DNA from 3 places in the Arthrobacter sp. StoSoilA2 genome. Region 3 is predicted to be linked to each of the others. Evidence: riboswitches for the same ligand, from Rfam matches in the RefSeq annotation. Region 3 holds a riboswitch; each other region holds the start of a gene.

Region 1 (9,628 bases), 350 kb from region 3:
CACGTCCGCGATTGCGTAGAGGACTTTGTAACCGTCGCCGGCACGTTCAATGAACACTGCTTGGTCCAGGTCGGTGGACGTGGCGGGATCAATGGTCACAAAGGGAATGTCCCTGAGGTCACGGTCCGGCAGCGTATGGTTTTCTACCGCTTTGCGGGCTTCCGCCACGGCTTCGGCCGGATACTCGCCCGGGAGCTCCAGTTCGGTCCGGAGGGCTGCAAATGCCGCCGCGAGCTGGTCCGACGAGTCGTCGACGTTGGGCGAAATCCGATGATGTGACACGAAAATCAGGTTAGCCCGAAATCGCTGGATAGTCTTGGACCATGAGCACTTCCTTGGACGATAATGCTCGCATCCAGCGACTCTCTTCGGAGCTGCTGGGGGCCATGGCGTACGGCGAGCTCTCCGCGTTTGGCCGGCTGTCTTTCGACTCCCGGTACGCTCCCAACCTCCATGACAGGGCAGTGCTGGCAAAGATCGCCGTCGGCGCTTACGGAAACTTCGCCTTGATCAGCAGCCGGCTCTCGGAGATGGGACTCGATGCCGAAGAAGCCATGCTTCCGTTCCAGCGCTCGTTTGACCACTTCCACGAGCGAACAAAGCCAGCGGACTGGTTTGAATCCGTCATGAAGGCCTATGTGATCGACACCGTGTCATCGGACTTCTACCGCATGGTCGCGTCATTCCTTGACGGCGGGACGCAACTCTTTGTCCAGAAGGTGGCCTCCGCCGACCAAGCCACGGAAGTTTTACGCATCCTCCTGCGAAGGGCCCTGTCTGATGACCCCCGCCTGGCGTCGCGCCTGGCTTTGTGGGGCCGCCGCCTGGTCGGTGAAGCCCTGACGCAAGCACAACGCGTAGGCATGGAACATCCCCAGCTGGGACCGCTGCTCAAGGGCGGCGGGGATGCACGCAATGCAGTCAAGGCCCTCACCGCTGAGCTGGCGGAGCGGCATGGGCGACGCATGTCCGGGCTGGGGCTCACGGCTTAGGACACTTTCGAATATCCTCCGCAGCAGCCAAGGCGCCGGGGTGGTTATCCGGCGTCGAGCGCTTCCAGCAAGGTCTTGGCCGCCGCCGTCGGGTCCTCCGCCTCAGTGATGGCACGTACCACCACGATCCGGCTGGCTCCGGCTGCAACCACCTGTTCAACATTGGTGAGGTCTATGCCGCCGATGGCGAACCAGGGGAGGAGGACGCCGCCTACGGTCTCCTCATCCGCGCGCTTTACGGCTTCCGCGGCATATGTGACCAGGTCCAGCCCAACTGCTTCACGGCCTGGCTTTGTGGGCGTTGCCCACACCGGGCCAACACAGAAATAATCCAGTCCGCTCCTGCCGGGGGAGGCAGCTATCGCGGCGTCAACCTGGTCCGGGGTATGGGTGGACAGGCCGATGACCGTGCGGTCGTGGAGGAGGTGCCGTGCAGCGCGTAACGGGATGTCTTTTTGGCCGATATGGAACACCGGAGCCCCGGAAATACTGGCAACATCGGCGCGGTCGTTGACGGCCCACAGCCTTCCGTGCCGCTGGGCAACGTTGTGCAGGACCTCCAGGACCTCAAGCTCCTCGGCGGCCTCGAGCGTCTTGTCGCGAAGCTGGATGATGTCGACGCCGCCCTCAAACGCGGCGTCGACGAAGTCTTCGAAATCGCCCTGGCGTTTGCGGGCATCAGTGCACAAGTAAAGGCGGGCAGTGGTGTGGACATCATGCTGGGTCATGGAAACCAGAGTAGTTCCTCTAAACTGGGCACGTACTGCGGGAGCCGTGACAGCGTCATATGACCGTCCGGCTGAGAGGGCTTCAGCGCCGACCGCTTGACCTGATCCGGCTAATACCGGCGTAGGGAAGGAAACATATGGCAGAATCCCGCCAAATCCCCTTGCAGGCAGACGTGGCAGTCATTGGTGGTGGCGTCATCGGCCTTGGCATCGCCCACGAAGCCCGCCGTCAGGGCCGCTCTGTGGTCCTCATTGATCCCACTCCCGCAGCGGGTGCGACGTTCGCTGCCGCCGGAATGCTGGCTCCGGTCAGTGAACTCCACTACCAGGAGGAAGACCTCCTGGAACTCATGCTGGAATCCTCCCAACTGTGGCCGGCTTTCGTCCGGAGCGTCCACGGCAGCGAATCAGCCGCCGGATACCGCACGACGTCGACAATCGCCGTTGGTGCGGACGCCGCCGACCGCCGTGCGCTGGCAGACCTCCGCACGGTCCAGCAGGCCGCGGGGCTGCGCGTGGAGCCACTGTCTTTGCGTGAAGCGCGCGAGCGCGAGCCTTTGCTCAGCCCCGGGATTTCCTGTGCCTTCGACATACCGGCCGATCACCAAGTGGATCCGCGGCGCCTTGCACGATGCCTCCTGGACGGGTTATCAGCCCACGGACCAAGTGACGCAACCTGGGTTTCCGGAGCGGAGGACGGTTTCGCCCTGCCGTTCCAAGCGTCCCGTTTGCTCTGGGACGGGGAACGCGTCTGCGGGGTCCAGCTCGATTCGGGCGCCGGGCGCGTTGTTTGGGCCTCAGAGACTGTGCTCGCCTGCGGGCTGGATGCAGCCAGGATCGGCGGTCTCCCCGAGGGTCTCAACCTGCCCCTGCGGCCCGTTTACGGCGACATTCTCAGGCTGCGCGTTCCCCAACACCTCCAGCCGCTGCTCACATCCACCATCCGGGGCATGGTCCGCGGGGTGCCGGTCTACATCGTCCCCCGCGACGACGGAACGGTGGTGATTGGAGCCACCCAGCGGGAGGACGGGTTGTCTGCGTCCAGCAACGCAGTGTCCGCCGGGGGCGTCTATCAACTCCTGCGTGACGCCCAAGTGTTGGTTCCTGCCGTGGCGGAGCTGGAACTGTTGGAAGCGACAGCCCGTGCACGGCCAGGCACACCGGACAACGCACCCCTACTTGGACGAGTTACCGGGCCCGGGGGCACCATCGACGGTCTCGTGATCGCCACCGGGTTCTTCCGCCACGGCGTTCTCTTGACGCCTGTGGCCGCCAAAATCGTAGGCGGACTGATCAGCGGCCCAGCCGACCCCCGATGGTCCATTTTCCGGCCTGATCGATTTACGGCAACTCAGGATCACCTCCTCCAACCAGCAATCAAGGACACACCATGAACATCAAACTCAACGGCTCCGAACACGCCGTGGCGGACGACGCGTCCGTGAGCACACTCGTCAGTGCCATCACAGGCCGCGCGCTGGACCACCGGGGACAGGCAGCCGACGGCGGCAAGCTGGGTGTCGCCGTCGCACGTAATTCGGAGGTTGTGCCGCGCAGCCAATGGGCAGCGACTGCGCTCGCCGATGGAGACGAACTCGAACTCGTAACCGCAGTCCAGGGAGGCTGAAAAATGACCGCAGCAAAAACTGACGTGAGCACTGACGCTTTGGTGATCGACGGCGTCGAATTCGGCTCCCGCCTGATCATGGGTACCGGTGGTGCGCCGAGCCTGGACGGGTTGGGAGCAGCCCTCCTGGCTTCAGGAACGGAATTGACCACTGTTGCGATGCGCCGATACTCACCGGCCGAGACAGGTTCATTGTTCCAGCTCCTGGTGGACCACAACATCCGGGTCCTGCCGAACACGGCTGGCTGTTTTACTGCCAAGGACGCCGTGATGACCGCGGAGCTCGCCCGGGAGGCCCTGGAGACGGACTGGGTGAAATTGGAAGTCATTGCCGATGAACACACGCTTCTTCCGGACGCGGTGGAACTCGTTGAGGCCACGGAACAGCTGGTGAACCGCGGCTTCAAGGTTTTCGCTTACACCAATGACGATCCCGTTCTGGCGCTGCGCCTGGAAAACCTGGGCGCCACAGCTGTCATGCCCCTCGGTTCGCCTATTGGAACGGGGCTGGGCATCCTGAACCCGCACAACATCGAACTGATCGTGTCCCGGGCCTCCGTACCGGTAGTGCTCGACGCCGGCATCGGGACCGCCTCCGATGCCGCGCTTGCGATGGAGCTGGGCTGCGATGCTGTCCTGCTGGCAACAGCCGTGACCCGTGCGCAGAATCCGGTGCAGATGGGCGAAGCCTTCAAACACGCGGTGATCGCCGGTAGGCTGGCCAAGCAGGCTGGCCGTATTCCGCGCCGGGAGCACGCCCTCGCGTCATCGGCCATGGAAGGCCGGGCAGAGTTCCTCTGAATGAAGGAGCCGTGGTGGCTGACAGGAAAGAGCAATTGACCCAGGTCGCCATGGAGGCCGCCCTCAAGGACCTCCCGGACTGGAAGCTCCAGGACGGCCTCGTGACCGTGTTCAAAACCTCAACGGCGGCCGACGCCTTGGCGCTCATCGCCGCCATTGGCCGGATTGCCGAGGAACAGAACCACCATCCGGATCTTGACTGGCGTTACAACAAGGTGTTCCTGCGTTACGTTTCCCATGACGCCGGGGGCCAGGTGACCCAACGCGACATCGCCGCTGCGACCGCCGTGAGCGAGGCGGCAGCGGCGTCCGGTGCCAAGGCGCAGCCGGATCGCTACCCAGCAGCCGGATCGCTACCCAGCAGCCGCGTCGCTACCCAGGGGCTTGAACGGGATTGAACGTTAAACTTCGCTGGCCATCACCCATGGGCGATGGCCAGCGAAGTTTATTGAGTGAACAGTGCCTAGAGCCTCAGGGCTTTGGTGAGGGCGGCGGTGTCATGCTGGGTGCGCTTGCGGCCCAGAAAGACCACAACGGCAATCGCGATGACCGTCCCCAACACGATGGGGAGGACCCAGGGGATCCAGGTCAGGCCGGGCTGGTAACCAAAGCCTGCCATGATGAAAGCTATCCAGCTGAGCACGCCGACGGTTGCCGAAACGCCCGCCGGCAATGCGATCCCGTACTTGCCGTGTCGCTTGTCATTTGCCCACACGATGAATCCTGTAGCGATCGTGGCAAGAACCACCACAACGAGTGAAAGCATGGAGACTCCTTAGCGGCAGCTGTAACCGGGAACCGCTAGAGTGCGCCGAAACCGACGCGGCGCACTTCCTCGGCACCAATTTCAACGTAGCCCAGCACATTGCCGGGAACGATGATCTGGCGGCCCTTCTCATCCGTGAGCCGCAGATCCGATCCCTTGGAGATGGCCTCTCCGACAATCTTGGCGACAGCATCAGCATCGAGTGCGGATTCGAGCACAATTTCACGGCCAACATTCTGAATGCCGATCTTTACTTCCACAGCAAGGCCTCCAAGCCAATCAAGTTTTAAGTCAGTCCTCTATTTGTAGCTTAGGACTCTTTGGGGAATCGACTGATTCCGCGCCAAGCTAAACGATAGATCAGATCACTGGCTACATCGAGGTCGAGGTTTCCATCGGTTTCGAGCCAGTAGCGGGCGCTGACCTGCGCCATTCCTGCCAGTCCGCGGCCAAGGAGCTGCGCCTCCAGAGGGGGCAACTTGGTGTCCTCGGCGATGACGTGGGCCACTGCGTCGGCGAACGTTTTGTTGAACGTTTCCAAGCGCGAGCTGACATCGGGGTCATTGATGAGGTCAGACTCGAAAACCAGGCGGTGGGCTTGGTCGTCGTCGGCGATGAACCTGTAGTAGGCCCGCATGACTGCCTTCACGCGCTCTTTGTTATCCGTGGTGGAGTTCAGGGCATTGAGCATCAAATCGGTCAGGGCGGCCAGGTGGCTGTCCAGCAGTGCCATGTACAGCTCGCGCTTGGAAGGGAAGTGCTGATACAGGACCGGCTTGCTCACATGTGCTGTCTCGGCAATTTCGTCCATGGCCGCACCGTGGAAGCCGTTGGATACGAAAACTTCCAAGGCGGCGTTCAGCAACTGCGCGCGGCGCTCGTCCCGGGGCAACCTTGCTGAACGCGTCGAACCAGTCCGTTCTTGCTTCGCTGGTGCTCCATCGTTTGCCCGTGTGCCGTCAGCCACAGTCTGCCGCCTTTCCTTTGCAGTTATGACCACTGTACCGGTGGGTAATATGACCGGGCGGCATCGGCAGGCATACATTGGGGTATGGCCTCAATTCTTGCTGCCCGCCCCGCGCCCGCCGTCCTGCCGCCCCTCGTTGAACCGGCCGCCGAACTAACGTCGGCCGAGGTGGAACGGTACTCCCGGCATCTCATCATTCCGGAAATCGGCGCTCTGGGCCAACGCAGGCTTAAGAATGCGAAAGTTCTTGTCATAGGTGCCGGCGGGCTGGGATCTCCGGCATTGCTGTACCTCGCCGCGGCGGGCGTTGGAACCCTGGGAATCGTCGACGACGACGACGTAGACCTCAGCAATTTGCAGCGGCAGGTCATCCACGGCGTCAGCGATGTGGGCACGCCCAAAATCGAATCTGCGCGGAAGGCCATTGCGGAGCTCAACCCTTTGGTGGATGTTGTCCTCCACAACGTCCGCCTTGACTCCTCGAATGCCCTGGAGCTGTTCGCGGATTACGATCTCATCCTGGACGGTGCGGACAACTTTGCCACCCGTTACCTGGTCAACGACGCCGCCGCGATTCTCGGCAAGCCGTACGTCTGGGGCTCCATCTTCCGCTTCGACGGGCAAGTCAGCGTCTTCTGGGCCGAGCACGGCCCCACCTATCGCGACCTCTACCCTGAAGCCCCGCCTGCCGGCTCAGTGCCTTCATGCGGTGAGGGCGGAGTCTTCGGTATGTTGTGTGCTGCCGTTGGATCCCTCATGGTGACTGAGGCAGTCAAGCTGATTACCGGCGTCGGCCGTTCCTTGCTTGGCCGGGTGGCGCTGTTCGATGCGCTTGGCGGCAGCTGGCGCGAAATCAAGGTCTCCAAGGATCCTGAAGCGGAGCCCATCACTGAACTCGTGGATTATGAGGCATTCTGTGGGGTGACTCCGGCTGCGGCCACTGACCAGGAGCACACGGTCACTGCCAAAGACCTCGCGCGGATGTTGGCCGAGCGGGAGGCGGGTGAACGCGACTTTGAACTGGTGGATGTCCGCGAGTCCGGCGAGCACAGCATCGTGAACATCGATGGATCGGTCCTTATCCCGCAGGGCAGGATTCTTTCAGGCGAGGCCTGGGTGGACTTGCCGCAGGACAAGGACATCGTGTTCCACTGCAAGGCCGGGACGCGCTCTGCTGCGGTCCTGGAGGCCGCGCAGAAGGCAGGCTACAAGCGCGTCAGCCATCTCGACGGCGGTATCCTCGCCTGGGTCCGCGACGTCGAGCCCGAAAAGCCTGTCTACTAGTCGTTGCCTGCATCGGTCCTGATCTGTGCAAAGCTCAAGCATGAGCGAAGAATCCACAGCAACGCCCCAACGCCCCATCGGCTCCGGTTTTGGGCACGGCTCAACCGCCATGGAAGTGGTAGAAGGCCTTGACCTGACGGGTAAGGCGGCAATTGTCACCGGTGGTTACTCCGGGCTTGGACTGGAGACAGTGCGGGCTTTGGCCTCGGCCGGGGCGGCGGTTACCGTTCCGGCGCGCAGGCTCGAACACGCACGGAAGGTGCTGGCAGAGGCAGGTTTGGCGGACACCGTGGAAGCGGACGCCCTGGACCTCGCCGACCAAGCGGCCGTCAAGGCGTTCTCAACGCGCTACCTGGACCAGCACGACACCCTGGACATCCTGATCAACAACGCGGCGATTATGGCAAGCCCGGAGCATCGCGTTGGGCCGGGCTGGGAGGCTCAGTTCGCCACGAACCACTTGGGGCATTACACGCTGGTCAACCTGTTGTGGCCTGCACTTGCCGCCTCCGGGAACGCGAGGGTTGTGTCCCTTTCCTCCACCGGCCACAAGCTCTCACCCATCCGCTTTGACGACATCAATTTCACGTCCGGCTATGACAAATGGCGCGCCTATGGGCAGGCCAAAACCGCGAATTCGCTCTTCGCCGTGGAGCTGGACCGCCTGGGCCGGGAATCGGGCGTCCGTGCTTTCGCGGTCCACCCCGGCGGAATCATGACCGAACTCCAACGCCACCTGCCTCAGGAAGAAATGGTGGCTGCGGGATGGATGGACGCCGAAGGAAACCTCCGTGAGGGTTTCAAGACGCCGGAGCAAGGCGCCGCGACGTCTGTCTGGGCTGCAACGTCTCCGGCTTTGGCCGGTATGGGTGGTGTCTACTGCGAGGATTGTGACATTGCCGAACCCACGGACAAGGATTCGCCCCTGGCAAGGTACAGGGGAGTCGATGCGCACGCGATTGACAGGGCAGATGCGCGGAAGTTGTGGGAACTATCGGCCGAGCTGACGGGCGTGAACGCCTTCAGCTGATTCCGGTTGGCTAGGCGCTTTCGGAGCGGAGTTGCTCGTGGTCCACGGGGCATTCTGCAGCAGCAGGAGCCTGGGGCTGCTCTACCTGGATGCCGTACAGGGCTTCCAGTGCGGCCACGTAGTCGTCCTGCTGCCCGTTGGCTGCAAGTTCGCGGGCGCGCACCGTTGGAATGTGGAGGAGTTGCTTAACCATCCGGCGGAGCGCAAATTCCACTTCTTCGGCGGCAGCGGTGCATCCGTGGCGGGCGCGGACTTTTTCCATCTCCGCATCCAGTACGTTCATGGTGTGGCGGCGCAGGGCTACGATCGCGGAGTCGACGGAGCGGGATTCGCGTTCCGCTTCGAAGGCGGACGCAGCCCCATTGACGATCTCGCTGGCATGGGACAGGGATTCTGCCTGTTCCTGGGGTGCAGCGAGACGTACGGATTCAAGCGTGAGGAGCTCGACGCCGTCGAGCTCGCCTACTGCGGGGTCGAAGTCGTGGGTGAGCGCAAGATCGATCGCGATTAGTGGCTTACCTGAATTTGCCCTGACCCGCGCAAGATCATCGGCTTCAACGCGCGTGTCCGAACCGCTGCACCCGATCATGACGTCGGCGGCGGCAACCGCCGCCGGAAGGCTGTCGGCGTCGAGCGCTGTCCCACCCCGGGTAGCGACGAAACCCTCGGCGCGGCCGGAGGAGGAGTAGACGGAAACATCGGTGCATCCGCGTTCGCGGAGCAGGGACATGGTGGCCCCGGCGTAGGCGCCCGTTCCGAAGACGACTACCTTCTTGGCAGACCAATCGTCACTGTCAGAGAGGTCCGTTGCCAGATCCAGGGCTACAGAGACGATGGAAAGGCCGCGGGAGCCGAGGGCCGTCTGGGCGCCAACGTCTTTTGCGGTCTTGGATGCAGCCTGGAAGAGGCGGACGAGTCCGGAACTTGCAGTGCCTTCCTGCTGCGCGGTGATCAGGGCCCGGCGGACCTGGCCCGCTATTTCGCGTTCGCCCACCACCGCAGAGTCCAGGCCGGCGCTTACAGCGAAGAGGTGCCGGGTGACGTCAGGTCCCGTGTGCGTGCTGAAGGAGCGGGAGACGAGTTGTTCGCTGAGGCCACTCAATTCGCTGATCTGGGAGACAAGGGCCGATCGGGCAGCTTCGAGGCCTGCTCCGTTGGCTGTTTCGCCGTAGATCTCATAGCGGTTGCAGGTTGCCAGGACGACGGCACCGGAGACCAGCGGGGATCCGGAGAGGGCCGAAGAGGCAAGCTCAGAGGAACCGTTGCTCAGCTGAGCAACGGTTTCGAGGTCGATGTCGGCGTGTGTAGCCACCAATGAGAAAAGAACCACAGCACCCCAATCATAGCTTTTTCGCAGGCCGGTAGAACAATGCGGCGCAGTGGGAATTCACACGCGGTTACGTGATCCCCGCCACGCCACCGGTTGGAGGGGT
Region 2 (9,628 bases), 1.3 Mb from region 3:
ACGCCCCCGACGCAAAACCCCGCCCCGCCAAACGGCTCCGGGGTTTACCGCGATCACTGGGGAATCCCCCATCTGTGGGCCGGGTCCGCGGATGAACTCGCCTTCCTGCAGGGCATGAACGCAGCAACGGATCGATCATGGCAGATTGAGCTGGAGCGCTGGCGCTCGGAGGGCCGCATGGCTGAAGTTTTAGGGCCCGATGCGGTGGTGTGGGATCGTTTTGCCCGCCAGTCCCGGCTGAACGAGACTGCCCGCCATTGTTTCAACGGGCTGGATCCCGCAACCCAACGATGGGTTGGCCAGTATGTTGCAGGCGTCAACCACGCGCTGGCCAACAATCTGCGCGGCGGGCCCGAATTTGACGGTTCCGGCAGCGCACCCGAACCGTGGAACCCTTGGACGCCGCTAGGGGTGTTCCTGGTGCATCACATTCTGTTCTCCACCTTCCCCAACAAACTTTTCCGCGCCCACGTGGCCAGGACGCTGGGCCACGATGCCATCAGCTTGTTCAGCATCGAAGCCCCGGTCTGGTCCGGCAGCAACGCGTGGGCGGTCCACGGCTCAATGACCGCGAGCGGACTCCCCCTGATCGCCGGCGACCCACACCGCCTCATGGAACTCCCCGGTGTGTACCAGCAGGTTCGGCTTGCGTGCCCGGAGTTCGACGCAGTCGGCTTCGCGTTTCCCGGCGTCCCCGGGCTGCCGCATTTTGGCCACACCGGAAAGACCGCCTGGGCCGTCACCAACGCCATGGCCGACTACCAGGACCTCTTCGAAGAGCAGTTGCGCCGCGTCCCCGCCCCGGAGGCGGGTGGCGAGCGCGTCGAGGCGCACGGCCCGCGAGGCTGGGAACCCGCCGTCGTAAGTAGCGAAACCATCCACATCCGTCATGGCGACTCTGTAGGCACAGAGACAGTGGAGATCATCGAGACCGCCCGCGGTCCAGTGATCTCGGAAACGCCCGACGGCGCCGCGTTGAGTTTGCGTTTCCCGGCGCAGGTTGAGGGGCGGCTCGGTTTCGAAGCCCTCCTGCCGCTGCTGAGAAGCGGGAGTGTGGGCGACGTCGAAGCAGCCTTCGATTCGTGGGTGGAACCGGTCAACAGCGTCGTGACTGCTGATGCTGCCGGAGCGGTACGGCATTTCGTGGCTGGATTGGTTCCCCAACGAAATCCGGCCAACCGTCGGTTGCCTGCTCCGGCGTTGTCGGCACGGCATGCCTGGGACGGCGATTACATTGTCCTGCCGCGCACAGAGGTCCAACGGCTTGCAGTCAGCGCCAATGATCGTGCTGCAGGCGGCGGCGAGGCCGTAGCGATGGAGTTCGCCCCCGCCCATAGGGCTCTGCGGATCCGGGAGCTTCTGGAGGAAGTGCATGGTGAACTGACCGTGGACCACATGCAATCCATCCATATGGATTCCTTGCTCGGTCCATGGCCCATGTTCCGGGAGGTGCTGGGCAACCTCGACCCGGCAGATATGTCCAGGGAGGCCAAGGCACTGCGAACGCTGCTGCTCGAGTGGGACGGGACAATGGCGGCCGGCAGCCACACTGCGGCCGTTTTCGCGTCATGGCGGGGCGCCTTGGTTCAGCGCATAGCCCGTCATCCCGCGCTGGCGGCTCTGGCTGAACCTACCGGGTACTCCCCTCTGTTCGGACCCTGGCTGTCGGTGGCTTCACGCATCGGTTTCGCCCTTGAAACGCTGTTGGTTAGAGCCTCGCAGCTTGGTATCGATATGGCTGTGGAGGCCGCGGCCGCACTCGAGGATGCAGCCTTGGAAGACTCCTTGCTGGACGGTGCCGTATGGGGCGATCGGCATAAGCTCCTGGCGGTCCACGTTCTCCCAGGCGACCTCGCCGCTTCCGCACCAACCGCAGAGCTAAGCGGAGATACCGGATGCGTACTCTGCACCGAAAGCCTCCCTGGTGTGGACGACCGCAGTTTCCGCGGACCCGTGGCCCGCTATGTCTGGGACCTGTCCGATCGCAGCAACAGCCGTTGGATTGTGCCATTCGGCGCTGCCGGACGGCCGGAGCACCCACATTTTACAGACCAGATGCCGCTCTGGGCCTCAGGAAAGATGATCCCTGTGGTCACGGACTGGAGCGAGCTCAGTCACGACCACCCCTAAGACGCCCCCTAATACGCACGAACCAAGCCCAGCAAGCCCTCCCCAGCCCAGCCCACCCCAGCCCAGCCCAGCCCACCCCAGCCCAGCCCAGCCCAGCCCAGCCCAAAGGAAATCATGACCACAAGCACCCGGGACTTCGCTGTCCGGACCACGATCTACACCGAAGAACTCCACGGATGGGGCGTACTGCGGATCGTCCCTTTGGTTCCCGCCGAAGACCTTGACCTCATTCATGGTTGGGTCAGCCAGCCTCGTGCCAGGTTCTGGGGCATGCTGGAGCATTCGCGCGAGGACGTCCTGGAGATTTACGGGTTCCTTGATTCCTTGGACACTCACCATGCCTTTTTGGTGGTGGTCGATGGCGAGCCGCTGGCGCTCTTCCAGACTTATGAACCGTTACACGATCCGGTAGGCGAGGCATACCCGGCGCGGGAGGAGGACATCGGAATGCATTTGCTGCTGGCGCCTGCAAGGCGTCCGATTCCCAACTTCACACCACGTCTCGTCACGTCCCTCATCCGATACATGTTTTCCCTGCCCGGCAAGGACCGGATCATTGTTGAGCCGGACGCCCGCAACGCAAAGGCAGTTCGCCGCCTCGAGACCACGTGTTTCGAGCTTGGCCCCGTCATCCAGCTGGCTGAAAAGGAAGCCCAGTTGGGGTTCCTCACCCGGGCAAGGTTCGAGAAGATCCAACGGAAGAGCTAACGCCAGACGAAACTCCACGTTCCAGCGCCGACGGCCGCCAGTACAGCAGCGGCAGCGATGACGAGGCCGCCCAGGAGGACCCAGACATCCAGGAGGGAGTAAGTGGATTCCCGGGCCCACGTTCTCTGCCCGCCACCGAAACCACGCGCCTCCATGGTGATGGCCAGCCGGGAAGCCCGACGCACTGCCTGGACCAGCAGCCCGAAGCTCTGTCCAAGCGTTGCCTTGAGCCGTTGCAGCGGACTGCCCTGCGAACCCACTCCGCGGGCCCGCCTGGCCATGCCGATGGTCTGCCATTCCTCAGCCATCAATCCCACCAGGCGCATCGCGGCCAGCGAGCCAAGGACAAAGCGGTGTGGCAGTCTTGCCTTTTGTGCCAGCGCGTCGGCCAGGTCGGTGGGGTCGGTGCAGGTCATCAGCAGGATCGCTGGCAGCGCAATCGCCAAGCCGCGCAGCATGAAACCCAGCCCCAGCTGGAGGGAACCTTCGCTGATGGACCAGAGTCCGACGTCGAGCAGTACGGCCCCGCTGTCAGCCGCCACGATTGCGGTGCTCCAGCCACCTATCGCTGCAGCGATGATGAGCGGCCAGGCCCGCTGCCATAGAAGCCCCAGCGTGAGGCCAGCCAACGGGAACAGGGCCAGCTCGGCGACGAGGGCCGTTGAAGCGGACACCCAGTCGATCGACAATGCCAGCACCAGCGAAATGAGGAACACGGACACAAACTTAACCAAGGGGTTGGCGCGCGTAAGGAGGGCGTGGTTGCCGCGCAGGTTCAGGGCGTCCCTCATGCAGCACCGGCTTCCTGGCGGGCTGCTTCGCTGTGCGGGTCCGGAACTTGCGGCGTAGCTGGATCCAGCCGGAGCTCGGTGCCGCCCAGGACCGCGCTGAATTCTTCGTCGTGCGTCACGGACACAACGGCTGTTCCAGCATCGAGCAGTTCAGAGAGGAAGGATGCCAGTTCGGCCCAGGTGTTGGCGTCCTGGCCGAACGTGGGCTCGTCCAGCACCAGCACCTTAGGGTGGGCCGCAAGGACCGTGGCCACGGACAACCTGCGCTTCTCGCCGCCGGACAACGTGTAAGGATTCGCGTCCACCAAATGCGTGAGCCGCAAACGCTCCAGCAATTCATCCACGCGTTCTTCGCCGTGGCCCAGATGCTTTGGTCCGAACATCAGCTCGTCCAGAACCTTGCCCGTCACAAACTGGTGCTCCGGTTCCTGGAACACGGTGCCAATGCGGGAAATCAGCTGATCCGCCTTCCACTTGAACGGGTCGATTCCAGCTCCCTCGGAAAGCTCGACGGCGGCACTCACCTTGCCGTCAACCGGCGCCAGAAGGCCGGCCAATGTGAGCGCAAAAGTAGATTTGCCTGCACCGTTCGGACCCGTGATGGTCAGTGCCTGGCCAGCCCGTACTTGTGCACTGATATCCGATTGCACGGGGACGGGCGGGATGGTCTTGAAACGGCGGCGGCGGGACTTCCCACGGGAAACAGCCAGGTCCTGTGCGACGAGGAGGAGCTGGTGCGTGGATTCATGGCCGCCCAACTCCTGACTTGTGCTCCTGCGGGCGCGGGTCGTCGGAACGTACCCGGGCACCCACACTCCCGCTGCCATCAACATGGTGCGGGCCTCTGTGAGCACCTGATCCGGGGGGCCGTCCAGGAGCACACCGCCCCCGGCCGAGGGTGGCTGGAGGACCACGATCCTGTCCACCAGGTCCTTCCACACGGACACACGGTGTTCAACGACAACCAAAGTGGCGCCGGTCTTGTCCAGGCAGCGCTGTACGGCGTCCCGAACCTCGAGCACGCCCACCGGATCCAGGTTGGCCGTAGGTTCGTCCAGGAGGATCAGCCCGGGCCGCATCGCCAGGATGCCAGCCAACGCAAGGCGCTGCTTCTGCCCGCCGGAGAGGGCCGCCGTCGGGTGCTCCAGTGCCAAGCCGCCGCCTGCAGCGGTGCGCAACCCGACGTCGTCGAGCGCTTCATGGACGCGCGCCCAAATTTCTTCCCGGGGAACGGCCAGGTTTTCGGCGCCAAACGCGACATCGTCACCCACCCGGGAGAGCACTACCTGGGTTTCCGGATCCTGCTGCATCAGACCTGCGCGGCCGCGCTGTTCGCGGGGAGCAACGCCGTCGATCAGCAGCGAGCCGGTCTCGTCGGAATCGTCCTCCTCATCACCCAGCACACCGGCGAGGGCGTGGAGCAGTGTCGATTTCCCTGCGCCCGATGGACCCAGCAAGAGCACGCGCTCACCGGGCTCGATCCGGAGATCGAGGTCCTGGATGGCGGGTGTGGAACGTCCGGCATGCCGCCATCCCCACCCTTGGGCGGTGATGGCGGCAGGCCGTACCTGGCCGCTGCTTTGCGTGGCAGGCATTAGTTGAAGACGGGCTCCGAAGCAGCCTTCCGCGACGCGAAGGAGCTCAGTACACCGGTCTTGGCCAGCCCGCGGGTGGCAACCCAGGACAGCGCGCCCGCGATGATCGCACCGGAGAGCGTGGTGAAGGCGATGTAAGCCAGCTTGTCGATTGCTTCGTAGGCGATGTTCCAGCCCCAAGGCAGGAAGGAATCGTTGAGACCGCAGAAGAGGCCCGAGCCGGCACCTGCGAGGAGTGCAGCGGAGAGGTCGAACTTCTTGTACCGGAACGCAGCGAAGACGAGTTCCGCACCCAGTCCCTGGAGGACGCCGGAGATGAGGACGGTGGTGCCGTACTGGGAACCCATGATGAGTTCGCCGGTGGCGGCGACGGCTTCGCAGAACAGGGCTGCGCCCGGCTTGCGGATGATGAGCATGCCCAGGACGGCCGGGATCATCCAGCCACCGGCGATCAAACCGGTGAGCGGCGGATACGTGGCGTTCATGGGGATGGATACGATTGCGGCGCCCTGGGACCAGGCCCAGAAGATCACGCCGCCGGCGATGGCAATCAAAGCTGCCACCACGATGTCTACAACACGCCAGTTATAACTGGTCTTCTTCACGCTTGCCGTGGTCATTTTTTCTGCCTCCTGAGGTACAGGAGGGGAAAGTGCTCCCCGGAAACCCCCGGCCGGCCTGCGCCGCCCGGATCCGGACACTCTGAGAAGCTCGACTCCCTTGCGCCGGTACTAACCGGATCAGGTTCGAGGGTCTGCGGCTGTCCGCACTCTCAGCGCCCTCGCGTCACCTGCATCTCTGCAAGGTCCGACGGCGGCGCTCCCCTGTCGTTATTAATCTGCCCTTATGGGCGTGGTTCAGTTTACACCTGTGGGTGTTCGTGGGCTCCTTGGGCTAGTCACAAAGCGGTTGGCTCCCCTTTCTCCTGCGTTGCGGGGCCGGCTCTGCGCCCCATTCTCCGGTCTGAGCACGCACACCGGGCCCCACAACAGGACCTGAGACAATGATCCAGCAGGAATCGACGCGGCAAAGGGGTAATTCATGACGGACCTTCCCATTACGGACATGCCAGTTCCCCAACCCCGCCTTGCCGCGAGCGTCATCCTGCTCCGTGACGCACCGGGCGGGCTTGAGGCCTTCGTCCAGCACAGGGTTGCCACCATGGACTTCGCCGCCGGCATGGTGGTCTTTCCGGGCGGCCGGGTTGATGCCGCTGACCAGGATGGATGGGATTACCCTGTCCGGCTGCTGGAACAGCACGCTGCAGACTGGCATCTGAGTTCCATCGCCGTCGATCCTGTACAGGCCCCGGCAAAGTCAGGCATGGTGCTCACCGCTGCCCTGCGGGAAGTTTGGGAGGAGGCCGGACTTCGCCTTGACGCCTCAGACCTTCGCCCCTGGGCAAACTGGGTCACGCCCACGGACATGCCCAAGCGCTTCGACACGTACTTCTATGTAGCCAAGCCTGCTCCGGAAGCAGCACCCCAGCACCAAACCACTGAAGCGTGGCAATCACTCTGGATGCCGGTGGACGGGATCCTGGCGGCCGAGGCGGCCGGTAAATTGCAGCTGATGCCGCCCACGTATTACCTGCTCAAGGAAATTTCCGGTCTCGGAACCGTGGATGCCGTCTGGGAAGCCGATCACGATGTTGTTCCTGTCCTGGCACCACGCGGTTCCATGGCAGCTTTCCTCAAGGAACGCGAAAACCGCCGCTAGTCCCAACCCGCCTGCATGTGAGGCTAGGCTGGGGGCATGAACCTCTTTTTCAAGCTGCTGGGTGCCGGAGTAAGCCTTGCAGCCGGATTCGTCGGCACCAAGTTGGTCAACAAGGGCTGGGAAAAGGCCACCGGCAACAAGCCGCCCACGGGCCACGACGATATGGAAACGAGCCTCCGCTCAGCCTTGTCCTTCGCGCTGATTTCGGCCTTCGTCAGTACGCTCATCCAGGTTTTCGCGAGCCGTGGCACCCAGCGTGCCATCGCCCGCTTCGCAAAGACCCACGACATCGTCTAGGTAGAATCGTCGCCGGCTGCCCTTTGGACAACCGCTTCAAGCTCATCCTTTGTGAGCAGTTCGCGGTGCCCATGCTTGGTTCGGTAAGCGGAGCGGCCCACCATGTGTGCGGAGACCGGTGCGGTCAGCAGTTGGAATATCCAGGCCACCACGAGAACCGGCCAAACCCACCATGTGCGCATTTGCAGACCCATGGCTGCAAGCATCAGGAAAAGACCCAGGACTTGCGGCTTCGTTGCCGCGTGCATGCGGCTCATGAGGTCGGGGAACCGCAGGAGGCCAATTGCTGCGCCAAGCGACATCAGGGCACCCACCACAAGAAACACGGCCGTCACCGCGTCGATTACGGCATCCACGCCAGTAGGTTCAGGAGTCATTGCTCTGATCCCTCCGATCCGCGACAAACCGGGCAAACGTTACGGAGCCTACAAAGCCGATCACGGCGAGAGCCACGAGCAACACCAAGTTGTTCAGGTGCCGGTTCATCGCCATATCGATCGCCAGCGCGGCTCCAAGAATGGCCAGCAGGACATCCGATGCCAAAACGCGGTCCAGCAAGGAGGGGCCAATGGCGATACGGATGATCGCTCCCACCGCAGCCAGGCTCAGGATGACAGCAGTCACCAACAGAACGAGTTCTTTCACAGGGCTGCCCCTTCCATGCCCGGGGTTGCTTCATCCTGGAGAGCGTCGAGTTCCTCACGCGTTCCCATGATCCGGATCAATGTGGCCTCGATCTTCTGGACTTCCTGACGGATCCTGGCGATTCCGGCTTCCTCATAAATATTGAGTGCATGCAGGTACAGGGTGGACGTCGAGCGGTCCACTTCCACCACCAGCGAGCCCGGGATCAGCGAAATAACATGCCCGGTTGCCGTCACAATGAGGTCCGAATGGCTGCGCAACGGAACAGCGACGACGGCGCTACGCACCTTTGGCCCCTTAACTACGGCCAGGTAGAGGACCAGGAAGCTCGCTGCCACCACTTTGCCCAGGAATATCAGGGCGAACGAAATGGCGCGAAGAACATTGAACCTGCCACTGAGCTCCACCGGCGGAAGGTAGAAGAACTTGGCCACGAGCACGGCGATGAGCGCACCGAACAGCAGGTTGCCCGGGCTGAAATCCCGCCACAAGGCGCCCCAGACGATGACCAGCCATACCAGCAGCGGGAGTTCAGTGCGGAAGGAGATTGGTTTTCGGCTCATTTGGCAGCCCCTGGCTGACCCACGGCTGGCACCTGGGCGGAGTCCCCCAGGACTGAATGGATGTAGGCAGTGCGGTCCAACATTATTTCCGCCGAGCCGTCGGCGAGGTGGAAGAGTGGGCCCGCAAAGACTGTGAGGGCAACACCGAAGGCCACAAGGCCCGCAGTGGAACCCACCATTGTCCGGGGAAGTACCCCTACATTGCCTGGGGTCTGAAGCACGGGGTCCGGGTACTCGGCGTCCTCGGGCTTACGCCAAAACGCCCTGTTCCAAACGCGGGCAATTGCCAACAAGGTGAGGAGGCTGGTGACGACGCCGCCTACTACCAAAACGATGGCCAGCGGCGTACCCAGTTGCACGCCCGCTTGGAGGAGCCCGAGCTTGCCCAGGAAACCCGAGAATGGCGGGATGCCTGCAAGGTTCATTGCCGGGACGAAGAACAACAGGGCAAGGAGTGGCGAGAGCTTGGCCAGGCCACCCAAGCGGTCAATGGAGGACGATCCGCCCCGCCGCTCAATCAAGCCAGTGACAAGGAACAGGCTGGTCTGCACGGTGATGTGGTGCGCCACGTAGAACACGGCCGCGCCAAGGCCCGTGACGGATGACATGGCCAGGCCGAACACCATGTAGCCGATGTGGCTGACCAGCGTGAAGGACAGGAGACGTTTGATGTCGCTCTGCGCCAAGGCACCCAGGATGCCCACCACCATTGTCAGCAGCGCCACCACCATCAAGGGCACGTTGAGGGTATCGCCGGGGAAGAGGAGTGTCTCGGTGCGGACCATGGCATAAACACCCACCTTGGTCAGCAAACCGGCAAACACGGCTGTCACAGGGGCCGGAGCGGTTGGATAGGAGTCGGGAAGCCAGAATGACAGCGGGAACACGGCTGCCTTGATCCCGAACGCCACCAGCAGCATCACGTGCAGCAGGTTCTGGGTTCCTTGATCCAGCTCCGCCAGCTTGATGGCAAGGTCCGCCATGGTGATGGTCCCGGTAGCTCCGTAAATCATGGCGATGGCGATGAGGAACAGGACCGAGGAAACCACGGACACTACCACGTATGTGACGCCGGCACGGATTCGCGGCCCCGTCCCGCCAAGGGTCATGAGCACGTAGCTTGCCGTTAGCAGGATTTCGAAACCCACGTAGAGGTTGAAAAGGTCACCTGTCAGGAAGG
Region 3 (9,628 bases):
TTGTAACGAGCCCGCAATGTAAAACCTGCGCAGGCGAAACACGGCGGCACAAAAATCTTAAGCAGGACGCAAAACGGCGTCAGGACGGCGGTTGAACCGCAGATCTAGCAAGAGAGGAACGTGCACCATGGAACTTACCGCAGGTCACGTATGGGTCATGGTGGCGGCGGCACTCGTGCTGTTCATGACTCCCGGTTTGGCATTCTTCTACGGCGGCATGACCCGCGCCAAGGCAGCCCTGAACATGATGATGATGAGCTTCATCTCCATCGGCATCGTGGGTGTGGTCTGGGTGCTGTGGGGCGCGTCGATGAGCTCAGGCGAAGGCTTCATGGAGATCGTGGGCAATCCGTTTGCCACCTTCGGCCTTGAAGGTATCACCACACCCGATGGTTTGATCAAGGTCGGCTACGCGGCCACCTTCGCCATCATCACGGTAGCCCTTATCAGCGGCGCCATCGCAGACCGCGCCAAGTTCGGCGCCTGGAGCCTGTTCGTTCCCGTTTGGGTCACCCTGGTCTACTGCCCGCTTGCCTACATGGTCTGGGGCGGCGGCTTGTTCGGCCCCGAAGGCGCGATCGGCAAGGCCCTTGGCCCGGCCATCGACTTCGCAGGCGGCACCGTGGTGCACATCAACGCCGGTGTTGCAGCACTTGTCCTCGTTCTGATCATCGGTAACCGCCGCGGCTTCGGCAAGGACCCGAACCACCGCCCGCACAACATCCCGTTCGTCATGCTCGGTGCAGCCATCCTCTGGTTCGGCTGGTTCGGCTTCAACGGCGGTGCAGCAGCCACTGCTGAGCAGGCCGGCCTGATCTGGATCAACACTTTGGCGGCCCCCGCCGCAGCCATGATCGCCTGGCTCGTCACCGAACGCATCCGCGATGGCCACCCGACCTCATTGGGTGCAGCTTCCGGTGTGGTCGCCGGCCTGGTTGCCATCACTCCCGCTTGCGCCAATGTCAGCCCGGTGGGTGCCCTTGGACTCGGTGTTGTAGCCGGTGTCGCTTCAGCCCTGGCAGTCGGCCTGAAGTTCCGCTGGGGCTTCGATGACTCCCTGGATGTTGTCGGCGTCCACCTCGTGTCGGGCATCATCGGCACCGTGGCTCTTGGTTTCATCGCCCTTCCTGTCGACGGCGTTGGCGGTGGCCTCTTCTACGGTGGCGGCATGACGCAGATGTGGGCACAGCTCGCAGCTGCCGGCGTCGCAATTGCCTTCTCGGCAATCATGACGGCCATCATTGCCTTCGCAATCCACAAGACCATGGGCTTCCGGGTCTCCACCGAGCAGGAGAGCGTGGGTGTCGACCTCAGCCTCCACGCCGAGACTGCCTACGAGTTCGGCGTCGGTGGCCACGGCGGAAGCTTCCAGCCGCTGCACGACCTTGTTACGGGCAAGTCTGAAGAGAAAGCTGCCGCCGAAGGCAAGGAGAGTGTCCAGGCATGAAGCTCATTACAGCGATCGTCCGCCCGGAAAAGCTCGAAGCAGTCCGGGAAGGCCTGGAAGCGTACGGGGTCCAGGGTTTGACGGTCAGCGCGGCAAGCGGCTACGGCCGGCAGCGCGGCTACACCGAGGTGTACCGCGGCGCCGAGTACAACGTGGACCTGCTGCCCAAGATCCGCATCGAGGTTCTTGCCACGGACGAGCAGGCAGATGACATCCTGGATGTCCTCATCGCCAGCTCCAACACAGGACGTGCCGGAGACGGCAAGGTCTGGACCGTGGATGTTTACGAAGCAGTTCGGGTTCGGACCGGTGAGCGCGGCTCAGCCGCCATCTAGGTCCTGAAACCAGGTTCATACACAAGGCGGGCCGGGTACCAGTAAAGGTACCCGGCCCGCCTTCTGCGTCCCCGGCCTGCTGAAGCAACGCGGGGTCACTTACGGCCCGTGGTGAGGCCATTTATGGGCCCTAAGTGACCCCGCGTTGCGTTAAGGCGCGACGGCGGTAGGCCAGTCCGCGGGTCCGGTGCTACCGGCGTCGTACTCATCCAACGGGACGGCGCCCCGCTCCCATGCCCGGAGGACCGGCTCTATGATTCGCCAGCAATCCTCGGCGGTGTCGCCCCGGACTGAAAGCAGGGGATCGCCGGTGACGATGCCCTCAAGGACTTCGCCGTATGGCAACATGCCCGGCTCGTTGAGCTCGGTCACGAGGCTGGCGCGGTCCAAGGTGAAGATGTCCCCGGGGCCGTTCACATCGACGTCGAGTTGGAGCACATCCGGACCGAATCCAATCCGCAGCTGGTTGGGGGAGTCCACGCCGGAGAACCCCGTGGGCAGGTGCGGTACGGGACGGAAAGTGATCACCGCTTCCTTCCGCCGGCGCCCTATGGCTTTACCGGAGCGCAAAAGGAAGGGAACGCCCTTCCAACGCCAGTTATCGATGTCCACCCGCACCTCGGCAAGCGTTTCGGTATTGCGGGCAGGATCAACGCCTTCCTCGGCGGTGTAGTCCGGCACTGTCCGTTCGCCGAGGGTTCCTGCCGCATAGCGTGCCCGCCGGGTTGACTCGCGGTAAGGGGCCTTGACGCTGCTGGCCCTCAAGACCGTGGCCACGGCATCACGGAGATCACGTTCATCGATGCTGGCTGGTGCATCGATCGCGATAAACGCCATGATGTGCAGCAAATGGCTTTGGATCATGTCACGCAAGGCACCAGCGCCGTCGTAGTAGCGGGCCCGTCCTTCAAGTGCCAGGTCCTCGTCGAAGACGATTTCCACCTTTTCGATGTGGTCGCGGTTCCACACTGGCTCAAGGAACCGGTTGGCAAAGCGCAAGCCAAGGATGTTCAGGACTGTGGCCTTGCCCAGGAAGTGGTCAACGCGATGGATGTGGTCCTCCGGGACCAGCGTGGCCAGCGTTTGGTTGAGTTCGCGTGCAGATTCACTGCCCGAGCCGAAGGGCTTTTCCAACACCAGGCGCGTGCCGGCTGGCAATTGCCCGCGCCGCAGGACCTCGCATGCCTTCTGGCTAACGTGGGGCGGCAGGGCGAAGTAGATGGCGATGGGTCCCTCCAAGCGTGCCAGGAGGTCTGCCAGCGGGCCGTCGGCCGTGACGTCCAACTGGTGGTACTCGGTGGATTCGGCCACGTTTGCCAAGGCATTACGCCCGCCCGCATCGGCTGCCTTTGACGCAGCCGCAAATGCTCCAGTGACCCTCTCCTGCCATTGTTCCGGCGACCAGGGGTCGGACCCCGCGCCCACCAGCCGCAAACCTGGCGCCCTGCCCGTGGCGATAAGCCCTGCAAGTCCGGGGAGGAGCAGCCTTCCCGTAAGGTCCCCGGATGCGCCGAGGATGAGCAACGTTTTCACAGTTGTTTTGCTGGTCACTGTGCCAGCATGCCATCTTGCAGGTGCGACTTGGTACCCTAGATAGTCGAGTCCCCTGATTGGCGCAGATTTGTTGGGGTTGAGGCAAATTTGTTGGGGCAGGATTAAGTCAAGACTCTGGCGTGCCGCATTGGCCGCCAATCGCAGACCATCGAAAGAAGTGCACGGCGCGTGTTCAATTCACTCTCTGACCGGTTGACAGCAACCTTCAAGAACCTCCGTGGCAAGGGCCGCCTCTCCGAGGCTGATGTCGATGCCACCGTCCGGGAGATCCGCCGCGCCCTGTTGGACGCGGATGTTGCCGTTTCGGTGGTCCGCGAATTTACCTCGCGGATCCGCGAGCGGGCTCTGGGTGCTGAGGTGTCGGGTGCGCTGAACCCGAGCCAGCAGATCGTCAAGATTGTCAACGAGGAACTCGTTGAGATCCTCGGCGGTGAAACCCGGCGTATCCGGATGGCCAAGACCGGCCCCACTATCATCATGCTTGCCGGCCTCCAGGGTGCCGGTAAGACCACCCTTGCCGGCAAGCTCGCCAAGTGGCTGAAGGCCCAAGGCCACAGCCCCATCCTCGTAGCTTGCGACCTCCAACGGCCCAACGCCGTGACGCAGCTCCAGGTTGTCGGCCAGCGGGCAGGCGTTCCTGTCTTTGCGCCTCACCCCGGAGCCACCTCGGAGTTGGAGCACCCGGCCGGTGACCCGGTGGCGGTTGCCAGCGCCGGTGTGGCGGAAGCACGCCAGAAGCTGCACGACGTCGTGATCGTTGACACCGCCGGACGCCTTGGCGTCGACGCCGAGATGATGGACCAGGCACGCCGGATCCGCCAGGCGATCATCCCGAACGAAGTGCTCTTCGTGATCGACTCCATGATCGGCCAGGATGCCGTCAACACGGCCATGGCGTTCGACAACGGCGTTAACTTCACCGGCATCGTGCTGTCCAAGCTCGACGGCGATGCCCGCGGTGGTGCCGCACTTTCGGTTGCGTCCGTCACGGGTAAGCCGGTCATGTTCGCGTCCACCGGTGAAGGTCTGGACGACTTCGAGCTCTTCCACCCGGACCGTATGGCGTCGCGCATCCTGGACATGGGTGACGTCCTGACCTTGATCGAACAGGCTGAAAAGGCCTGGGACAAGGACGAAGCTGCCCGGATGGCGAAGAAGTTCGCCGACCAGGAAGACTTCACCCTGGACGATTTCCTGGCCCAGATGCAGCAGATCCGCAACATGGGTTCCATGAAGAAGATGCTCATGATGATGCCGGGTGCCCAAAACATCCGCCAGCAACTGGAGAACTTCGACGAACGCGAAATCGATCGCGTCGAGGCGATCGTCAGGTCCATGACGCCGCACGAGCGCGTGGCTCCCAAAATCATCAACGGCTCCCGCCGGGCCCGCATAGCAAAGGGTTCAGGTGTGCACGTCTCCGAGGTCAACGGCCTCCTGGAGCGCTTCGCCCAGGCCCAGAAAATGATGAAGAAGATGGCCCAGGGCGGCATGCCCGGTATGCCGGGCATGCCTGGAATGGGTGGCCCCGGTGGCGGCCGCAAGGGTGCCAAGAACGCTCCTAAGAAGAAGGCGCGCTCCGGCAACCCGGCAAAGGCAGCCCAGGAACTCCGGGAGGCCGAAGCCAAACGTGCCAACGCGGCCTCGGCAGCTCCTACAGGAGCGGCGTTCGGTCAGGGCGCTGCGGACTTCGATCCGTCCACGCTGAACCTCCCCAAGGGCTTCGAGAAGTTCCTGGGCAAGTAACCCGGAACCTCCGACTCAACACTGTGACAGTTGGCGCCGTTATGAATGCACATAACGGCGCCAACTGTTTTTGGGCAGCGATGTCAGGGCTCTGGACTAGGGTGAATCCATGCACAAGCAGCGCGTAGTCTTCGTCCACGGTCTGGGGAGCTTTGGCGCCTCGGCATGGCCCAGGCAGCACGGCATGGCCCTGTCATATGACGCACTTTTCCTCCGCCGGCACGGCTTCGATCCCGTCGCTGAACCCCTGGAATCGGACGTCGCTGCGGATATCGGCATCGTCGTTGCTTCGCTGGAGGACGCCGGGGGCGGGCACGTCGTGGCGCATGAGCAAGGTGCAATCTCTGCCATGCTCGCAGCAGTTGAACGCCCGGACCTGGTGCACTCACTGACACTGGTTGAACCGGCTTGTTTATCCTTGACCGCCGAGCTGCCGGCCACCACATTCCATCGTTCGCTCATGGAGCCGTTGTTTGACGTGCGGAACCAGGTTCAGGATGCCGACTACGAACGCGAGTACTTCAGGCGTGCATTTTCGGCCGAAGCCAGTGGGCTGGACACACCCGAAGCCCGCCGTTCCGCACGTCGCCTCCGGCTTCAGGCGCCTCCTTGGGAGGCGCCCCTGCACATCGTTCCCGGCGTGCCTACCCTCGTCCTTACGGGCGGGTGGGAGCCCCTGTACGAAGAAATCGCCGGGTACCTGGAGGACACCGGTGCCCTCCGCCGCGTAGCAGCTGGAGGGCACCGGCCCCAGGACTCGGTGGATGGCGACCGGATTATTCGCTCATTTGTGGCCGAGGTTGTCCGGACGAGGTCAGTTAAGGTTTCCTGACGCTCCGGCCGCGTGGGTAGAGGGGAGCTGCAGCTCAGGCAGGTACACCTTGCCACCTGAAGCCAGGAATTCTTCGCTCTTTTCCCGCATGCCGTCGTATATCCCCGCAATAGCTGCCTGCGCGTCGGCCGAACCGAACTCGTCCCTGATGTCCTGGCTGATACGCATCGAGCAGAATTTGGGTCCGCACATCGAGCAGAAGTGTGCGGTCTTCGCCGGTTCCGCTGGCAGTGTTTCGTCGTGGAATGCCTCGGCGGTGACAGGGTCCAGGGACAGTGCGAACTGGTCCCGCCAACGGAACTCGAACCTGGCCTTGGAGAGAGCATCGTCGCGTTCGTTTGCGCCGGGGTGTCCCTTGGCGAGGTCCGCCGCGTGCGCTGCGATCTTGTACGTGATCACACCGGTCTTCACATCGTCCTTGTTTGGCAGCCCCAGGTGCTCCTTGGGAGTCACGTAGCAGAGCATGGCGGTGCCGTAGCGGGCGATTTCTGTGGCACCGATTGCCGAGGTGATGTGGTCATAGCCGGGAGCAACGTCCGTGACCAGCGGTCCCAACGTATAGAAGGGGGCACCTTTGCAGAGTTCCTGTTGGCGCTCCACATTCTCGCGGACCAAGTGGAAGGGAATATGCCCGGGTCCTTCAACCATTACCTGGACATCAAATTCCCATGCCCGCTGGGTCAGTTCGGCGAGCGTGTCCAACTCGGCGAACTGGGCGGCGTCATTGGCATCTGCCGTGGCGCCCGGGCGCAGCCCGTCACCGAGGGAGAAGGCGACATCGTACTTGGCGAAGATTTCGCACAGCTCATCGAAGTGCGTGTAGAGGAAGTTTTCCTGGTGGTGCGCCAGGCACCAACCCGCCATGATCGAACCGCCGCGGGACACGATGCCGGTGACGCGGTTGGCTGTCAGCGGCACGTACCGAAGCAGCACGCCGGCGTGGATGGTCATGTAGTCCACACCCTGCTCGCACTGCTCGATCACGGTGTCGCGGAAGATCTCCCACGTGAGTTTATTGGCCTCGCCGTTGACCTTTTCCAGGGCCTGGTAGATCGGGACAGTTCCTATGGGCACGGGGGAGTTGCGGATGATCCACTCACGCGTGGTGTGGATGTCATCGCCGGTGGACAGGTCCATAACGGTGTCGGCACCCCATTGGGTGGCCCACTGCAGCTTGTCTACCTCTTCGGCAATGGAGCTCGTGACGGCGGAGTTGCCGATGTTGGCATTGATCTTGACCAGGAATGCCTTGCCGATGATCATCGGCTCGGATTCCGGGTGGTTGATGTTGTTGGGAATGATGGCCCGGCCTGCGGCGACTTCACTCCTGACGAGTTCAACTTCGCAGTTCTCACGCAACGCCACGAACTGCATTTCAGGCGTGATGATGCCCTTCCTGGCGTAGTGCATCTGGGTGACGGTCTTGCCTTCGACGGCGCGGCGGGGCACCGGCTGCGCGCCCTTCCACTCAGCTGACGCTGCGCCTCGGCGGACGGCCGACTTGCCGTCGTCGAGCAGGTTCCGTTCGCGGCCGGAGTAGGCTTCCGTGTCGCCCCGGCCCTCAATCCATGCGGCCCGGAAGGGCTCCAGGCCCACTACGGGATCACTGCCGGGCCCCGCGGTCCGGTACACCTGCAGCGGAGCGTTTGCCTCACCGTTTGGGGACGGTTCAAGCGCGATTTCCGTGACGGGGACGCGAATGCCGTTGGCGGGGTCTTCCAGCCAGGCCAGCGAATGGGACTTCAGCGACTGCGTGACGGTTTCAGCCGCCTTTTCGCTGGTGTTGGCCTGGTTTTCGGCAGGGCTGTGCTGTGTTTCGGTGGTGCTCAAAGGATTACTCACTTCCTTCGCCGGCATTACCCGGACAGGTTCAACGGTCGCAGACTGCTTCAGTCCGATCTCAGCCCCTGCAGGGGCCCCCGTGTGGTCGTAGACGAAGCTACCACAGCTCCGATCCGGGGCCCAGTCATGATCCAAACGCAGACCCGTTGGTAAACCTGTGTCATGCAGGGCAGATTAGGCTTTTGCCATGGCCAACATCATCGAATTCACCGGTCCTGTGCTTGTTGCAGGAGACGACCAACGGCACGGGCTGTGGTCCGTTGATGGCAACCTGACGTTCGAACGTCCCGTTGCCGCACCCGATTCCATACTGGAGGGATGGGTCCTCCCTGGGTTTGTGGACGCCCATTGCCACATTGGACTTGGCGTCGGCGGGGCAGTTGATGAGCAGACAACCCTTGCCCAGGCCCAAGCCGACCTGAAAGCCGGCACGTTGATGATCCGTGACGCCGGCTCGCCAAGCGATACACGCTGGGTTCAGCGGCGGGAGGATCTCCCACGGCTGCTTCGTGCCGGGCGCCACATCGCCCGGAGCCGGCGTTACCTGCGTGGATTGGGTCACGAAGTGGAGCCCGGCGAACTCGTGGAAACAGTCCGCAAGGAAGCCCGGGATGGGGACGGTTGGGTGAAACTCGTGGGCGACTGGATCGATCGCGGTGCCGGCGACCTCGCGGTTTCCTTCCCTCGGAACGTGGTGCGGGATGCGATTGCTGCCGCCCACGACGAAGGGGCCAGGGTGACGGCCCACTGCTTCGCTGAAGACACTATTGATGACATGCTCGACGCCGGGATTGACTGCATTGAGCACGCCACCGGCCTTTTGCCCCGGCACATTCCCCGCCTGGTGGAGCAGTCTGTCCCGATTGTTCCTACGTTGGTAAACATCGCGACTTTTCCGGATATCGCAGTCCAGGCCGCACCTAAGTTTCCGGTCTACGCCGAGCACATGACCCGGCTCTGGGAGCGACGACGTGAACGGGTGCTCGAGGCCTTTGAAGCCGGTGTTCGCATCTACGCGGGAACGGACGCAGGGAGTGTGATCAAGCACGGCAGGATCGCTGATGAAATGCAGGAACTTTACGACGCCGGCCTGCCAGCCACTGCCGTACTGGACGCCGCCACGTGGGGCGCACGGGAGTGGCTGGGAGCCGAGGCCATCAGCGAAGGGACAAGTGCCGACGTCGTGCTGTGCCGGGATGATCCCAGGGAGAACCTCGCAACTGTGGCAAGCCTGAACCATGTAGTCCTTCGCGGGGAAGTGGTCTACTAGGAATAAATTGAAGCTTCAAGTAATTTAGATAGGTAGAACGTGCCGAAGGGCGGCCACCTATGAACCGGGAGCTTCACATGACGACGACATCCAACCAGGATCTCCTTCCTGCCGAACTCACCATGGGCACGGTCATGCTCAAGGTCGGCGATATGAAGGTCATGAGTGACTACTATCAGCGGGCCTTGGGCTTGGAGATCGTGGCCGAGCAGGATGGCGGGCTGTACCTGGGACGACTGGGCAAGCCTGTAGTCCACCTCGCTCCCGCGGCCGGCCTGCAGATTCCAGGCCGTGGGGAAGCGGGGCTTTTCCATACCGCCATCCTGTTCCAGGACCAGCCTTCCCTGGCAGCCACCATCGCCACGGCGGCACAGTACGAACCGCGCGCCTTTGTGGGCAGCGCCGACCATTTGGTGAGTGAAGCGTTCTACTTCACCGATCCGGAAGGCAACGGCATCGAGCTCTACTACGACAAGCCGCGCGATGTCTGGCAGTGGGATGGCAAGAATGTGGTGATGGACAATGTTGCCTTGCCGCCGCAGCGTTTCCTCCAGCAGCACTTGAGCGAGGCTGCCGTGACTGGCCAGCGGGAAGCCGCTGCC

The links. A riboswitch is a leader RNA that binds a small molecule or an ion and turns the genes downstream of it on or off. The one in region 3 is predicted to bind thiamine pyrophosphate.
Region 1: linked by a shared signal. The riboswitch ahead of thiO (glycine oxidase ThiO) and the one ahead of thiC (phosphomethylpyrimidine synthase ThiC) in region 3 are both predicted to bind thiamine pyrophosphate.
Region 2: linked by a shared signal. The riboswitch ahead of LDN82_RS19725 (ECF transporter S component) and the one ahead of thiC (phosphomethylpyrimidine synthase ThiC) in region 3 are both predicted to bind thiamine pyrophosphate.

What each region holds. Positions count from the first base shown of each region.
Region 1 is NZ_AP024643.1:3,342,558-3,352,185, reverse strand. It holds gene LDN82_RS15180 (RNB domain-containing ribonuclease) at 1-282, opposite strand, end outside; gene LDN82_RS15175 (ferritin-like fold-containing protein) at 324-992, shown strand; gene thiE (thiamine phosphate synthase) at 1,037-1,720, opposite strand; TPP riboswitch at 1,748-1,865, shown strand; gene thiO (glycine oxidase ThiO) at 1,858-3,114, shown strand; gene thiS (sulfur carrier protein ThiS) at 3,111-3,347, shown strand; gene LDN82_RS15155 (thiazole synthase) at 3,351-4,148, shown strand; gene LDN82_RS15150 (4a-hydroxytetrahydrobiopterin dehydratase) at 4,163-4,546, shown strand; gene LDN82_RS15145 (hypothetical protein) at 4,612-4,914, opposite strand; gene LDN82_RS15140 (DUF3107 domain-containing protein) at 4,950-5,174, opposite strand; gene LDN82_RS15135 (TetR/AcrR family transcriptional regulator) at 5,225-5,959, opposite strand; gene moeB (molybdopterin-synthase adenylyltransferase MoeB) at 5,966-7,165, shown strand; gene LDN82_RS15125 (SDR family NAD(P)-dependent oxidoreductase) at 7,206-8,195, shown strand; gene LDN82_RS15120 (glutamyl-tRNA reductase) at 8,206-9,525, opposite strand.
Region 2 is NZ_AP024643.1:4,319,571-4,329,198, forward strand. It holds gene LDN82_RS19705 (penicillin acylase family protein) at 1-2,130, shown strand, start outside; gene LDN82_RS19710 (GNAT family N-acetyltransferase) at 2,245-2,838, shown strand; gene LDN82_RS19715 (energy-coupling factor transporter transmembrane component T) at 2,835-3,629, opposite strand; gene LDN82_RS19720 (ABC transporter ATP-binding protein) at 3,626-5,224, opposite strand; gene LDN82_RS19725 (ECF transporter S component) at 5,224-5,844, opposite strand; TPP riboswitch at 5,924-6,060, opposite strand; gene LDN82_RS19730 (NUDIX hydrolase) at 6,266-6,943, shown strand; gene LDN82_RS19735 (DUF4235 domain-containing protein) at 6,980-7,240, shown strand; gene mnhG (monovalent cation/H(+) antiporter subunit G) at 7,237-7,617, opposite strand; gene LDN82_RS19745 (monovalent cation/H+ antiporter complex subunit F) at 7,607-7,885, opposite strand; gene LDN82_RS19750 (Na+/H+ antiporter subunit E) at 7,882-8,448, opposite strand; gene LDN82_RS19755 (Na+/H+ antiporter subunit D) at 8,445-9,628, opposite strand, start outside.
Region 3 is NZ_AP024643.1:2,995,252-3,004,879, reverse strand. It holds gene LDN82_RS13660 (ammonium transporter) at 128-1,447, shown strand; gene LDN82_RS13655 (P-II family nitrogen regulator) at 1,444-1,782, shown strand; gene LDN82_RS13650 (glucose-6-phosphate dehydrogenase) at 1,933-3,333, opposite strand; gene ffh (signal recognition particle protein) at 3,505-5,082, shown strand; gene LDN82_RS13640 (alpha/beta hydrolase) at 5,192-5,914, shown strand; gene thiC (phosphomethylpyrimidine synthase ThiC) at 5,897-7,744, opposite strand; TPP riboswitch at 7,740-7,847, opposite strand; gene LDN82_RS13630 (amidohydrolase family protein) at 7,944-9,026, shown strand; gene LDN82_RS13625 (VOC family protein) at 9,104-9,628, shown strand, end outside.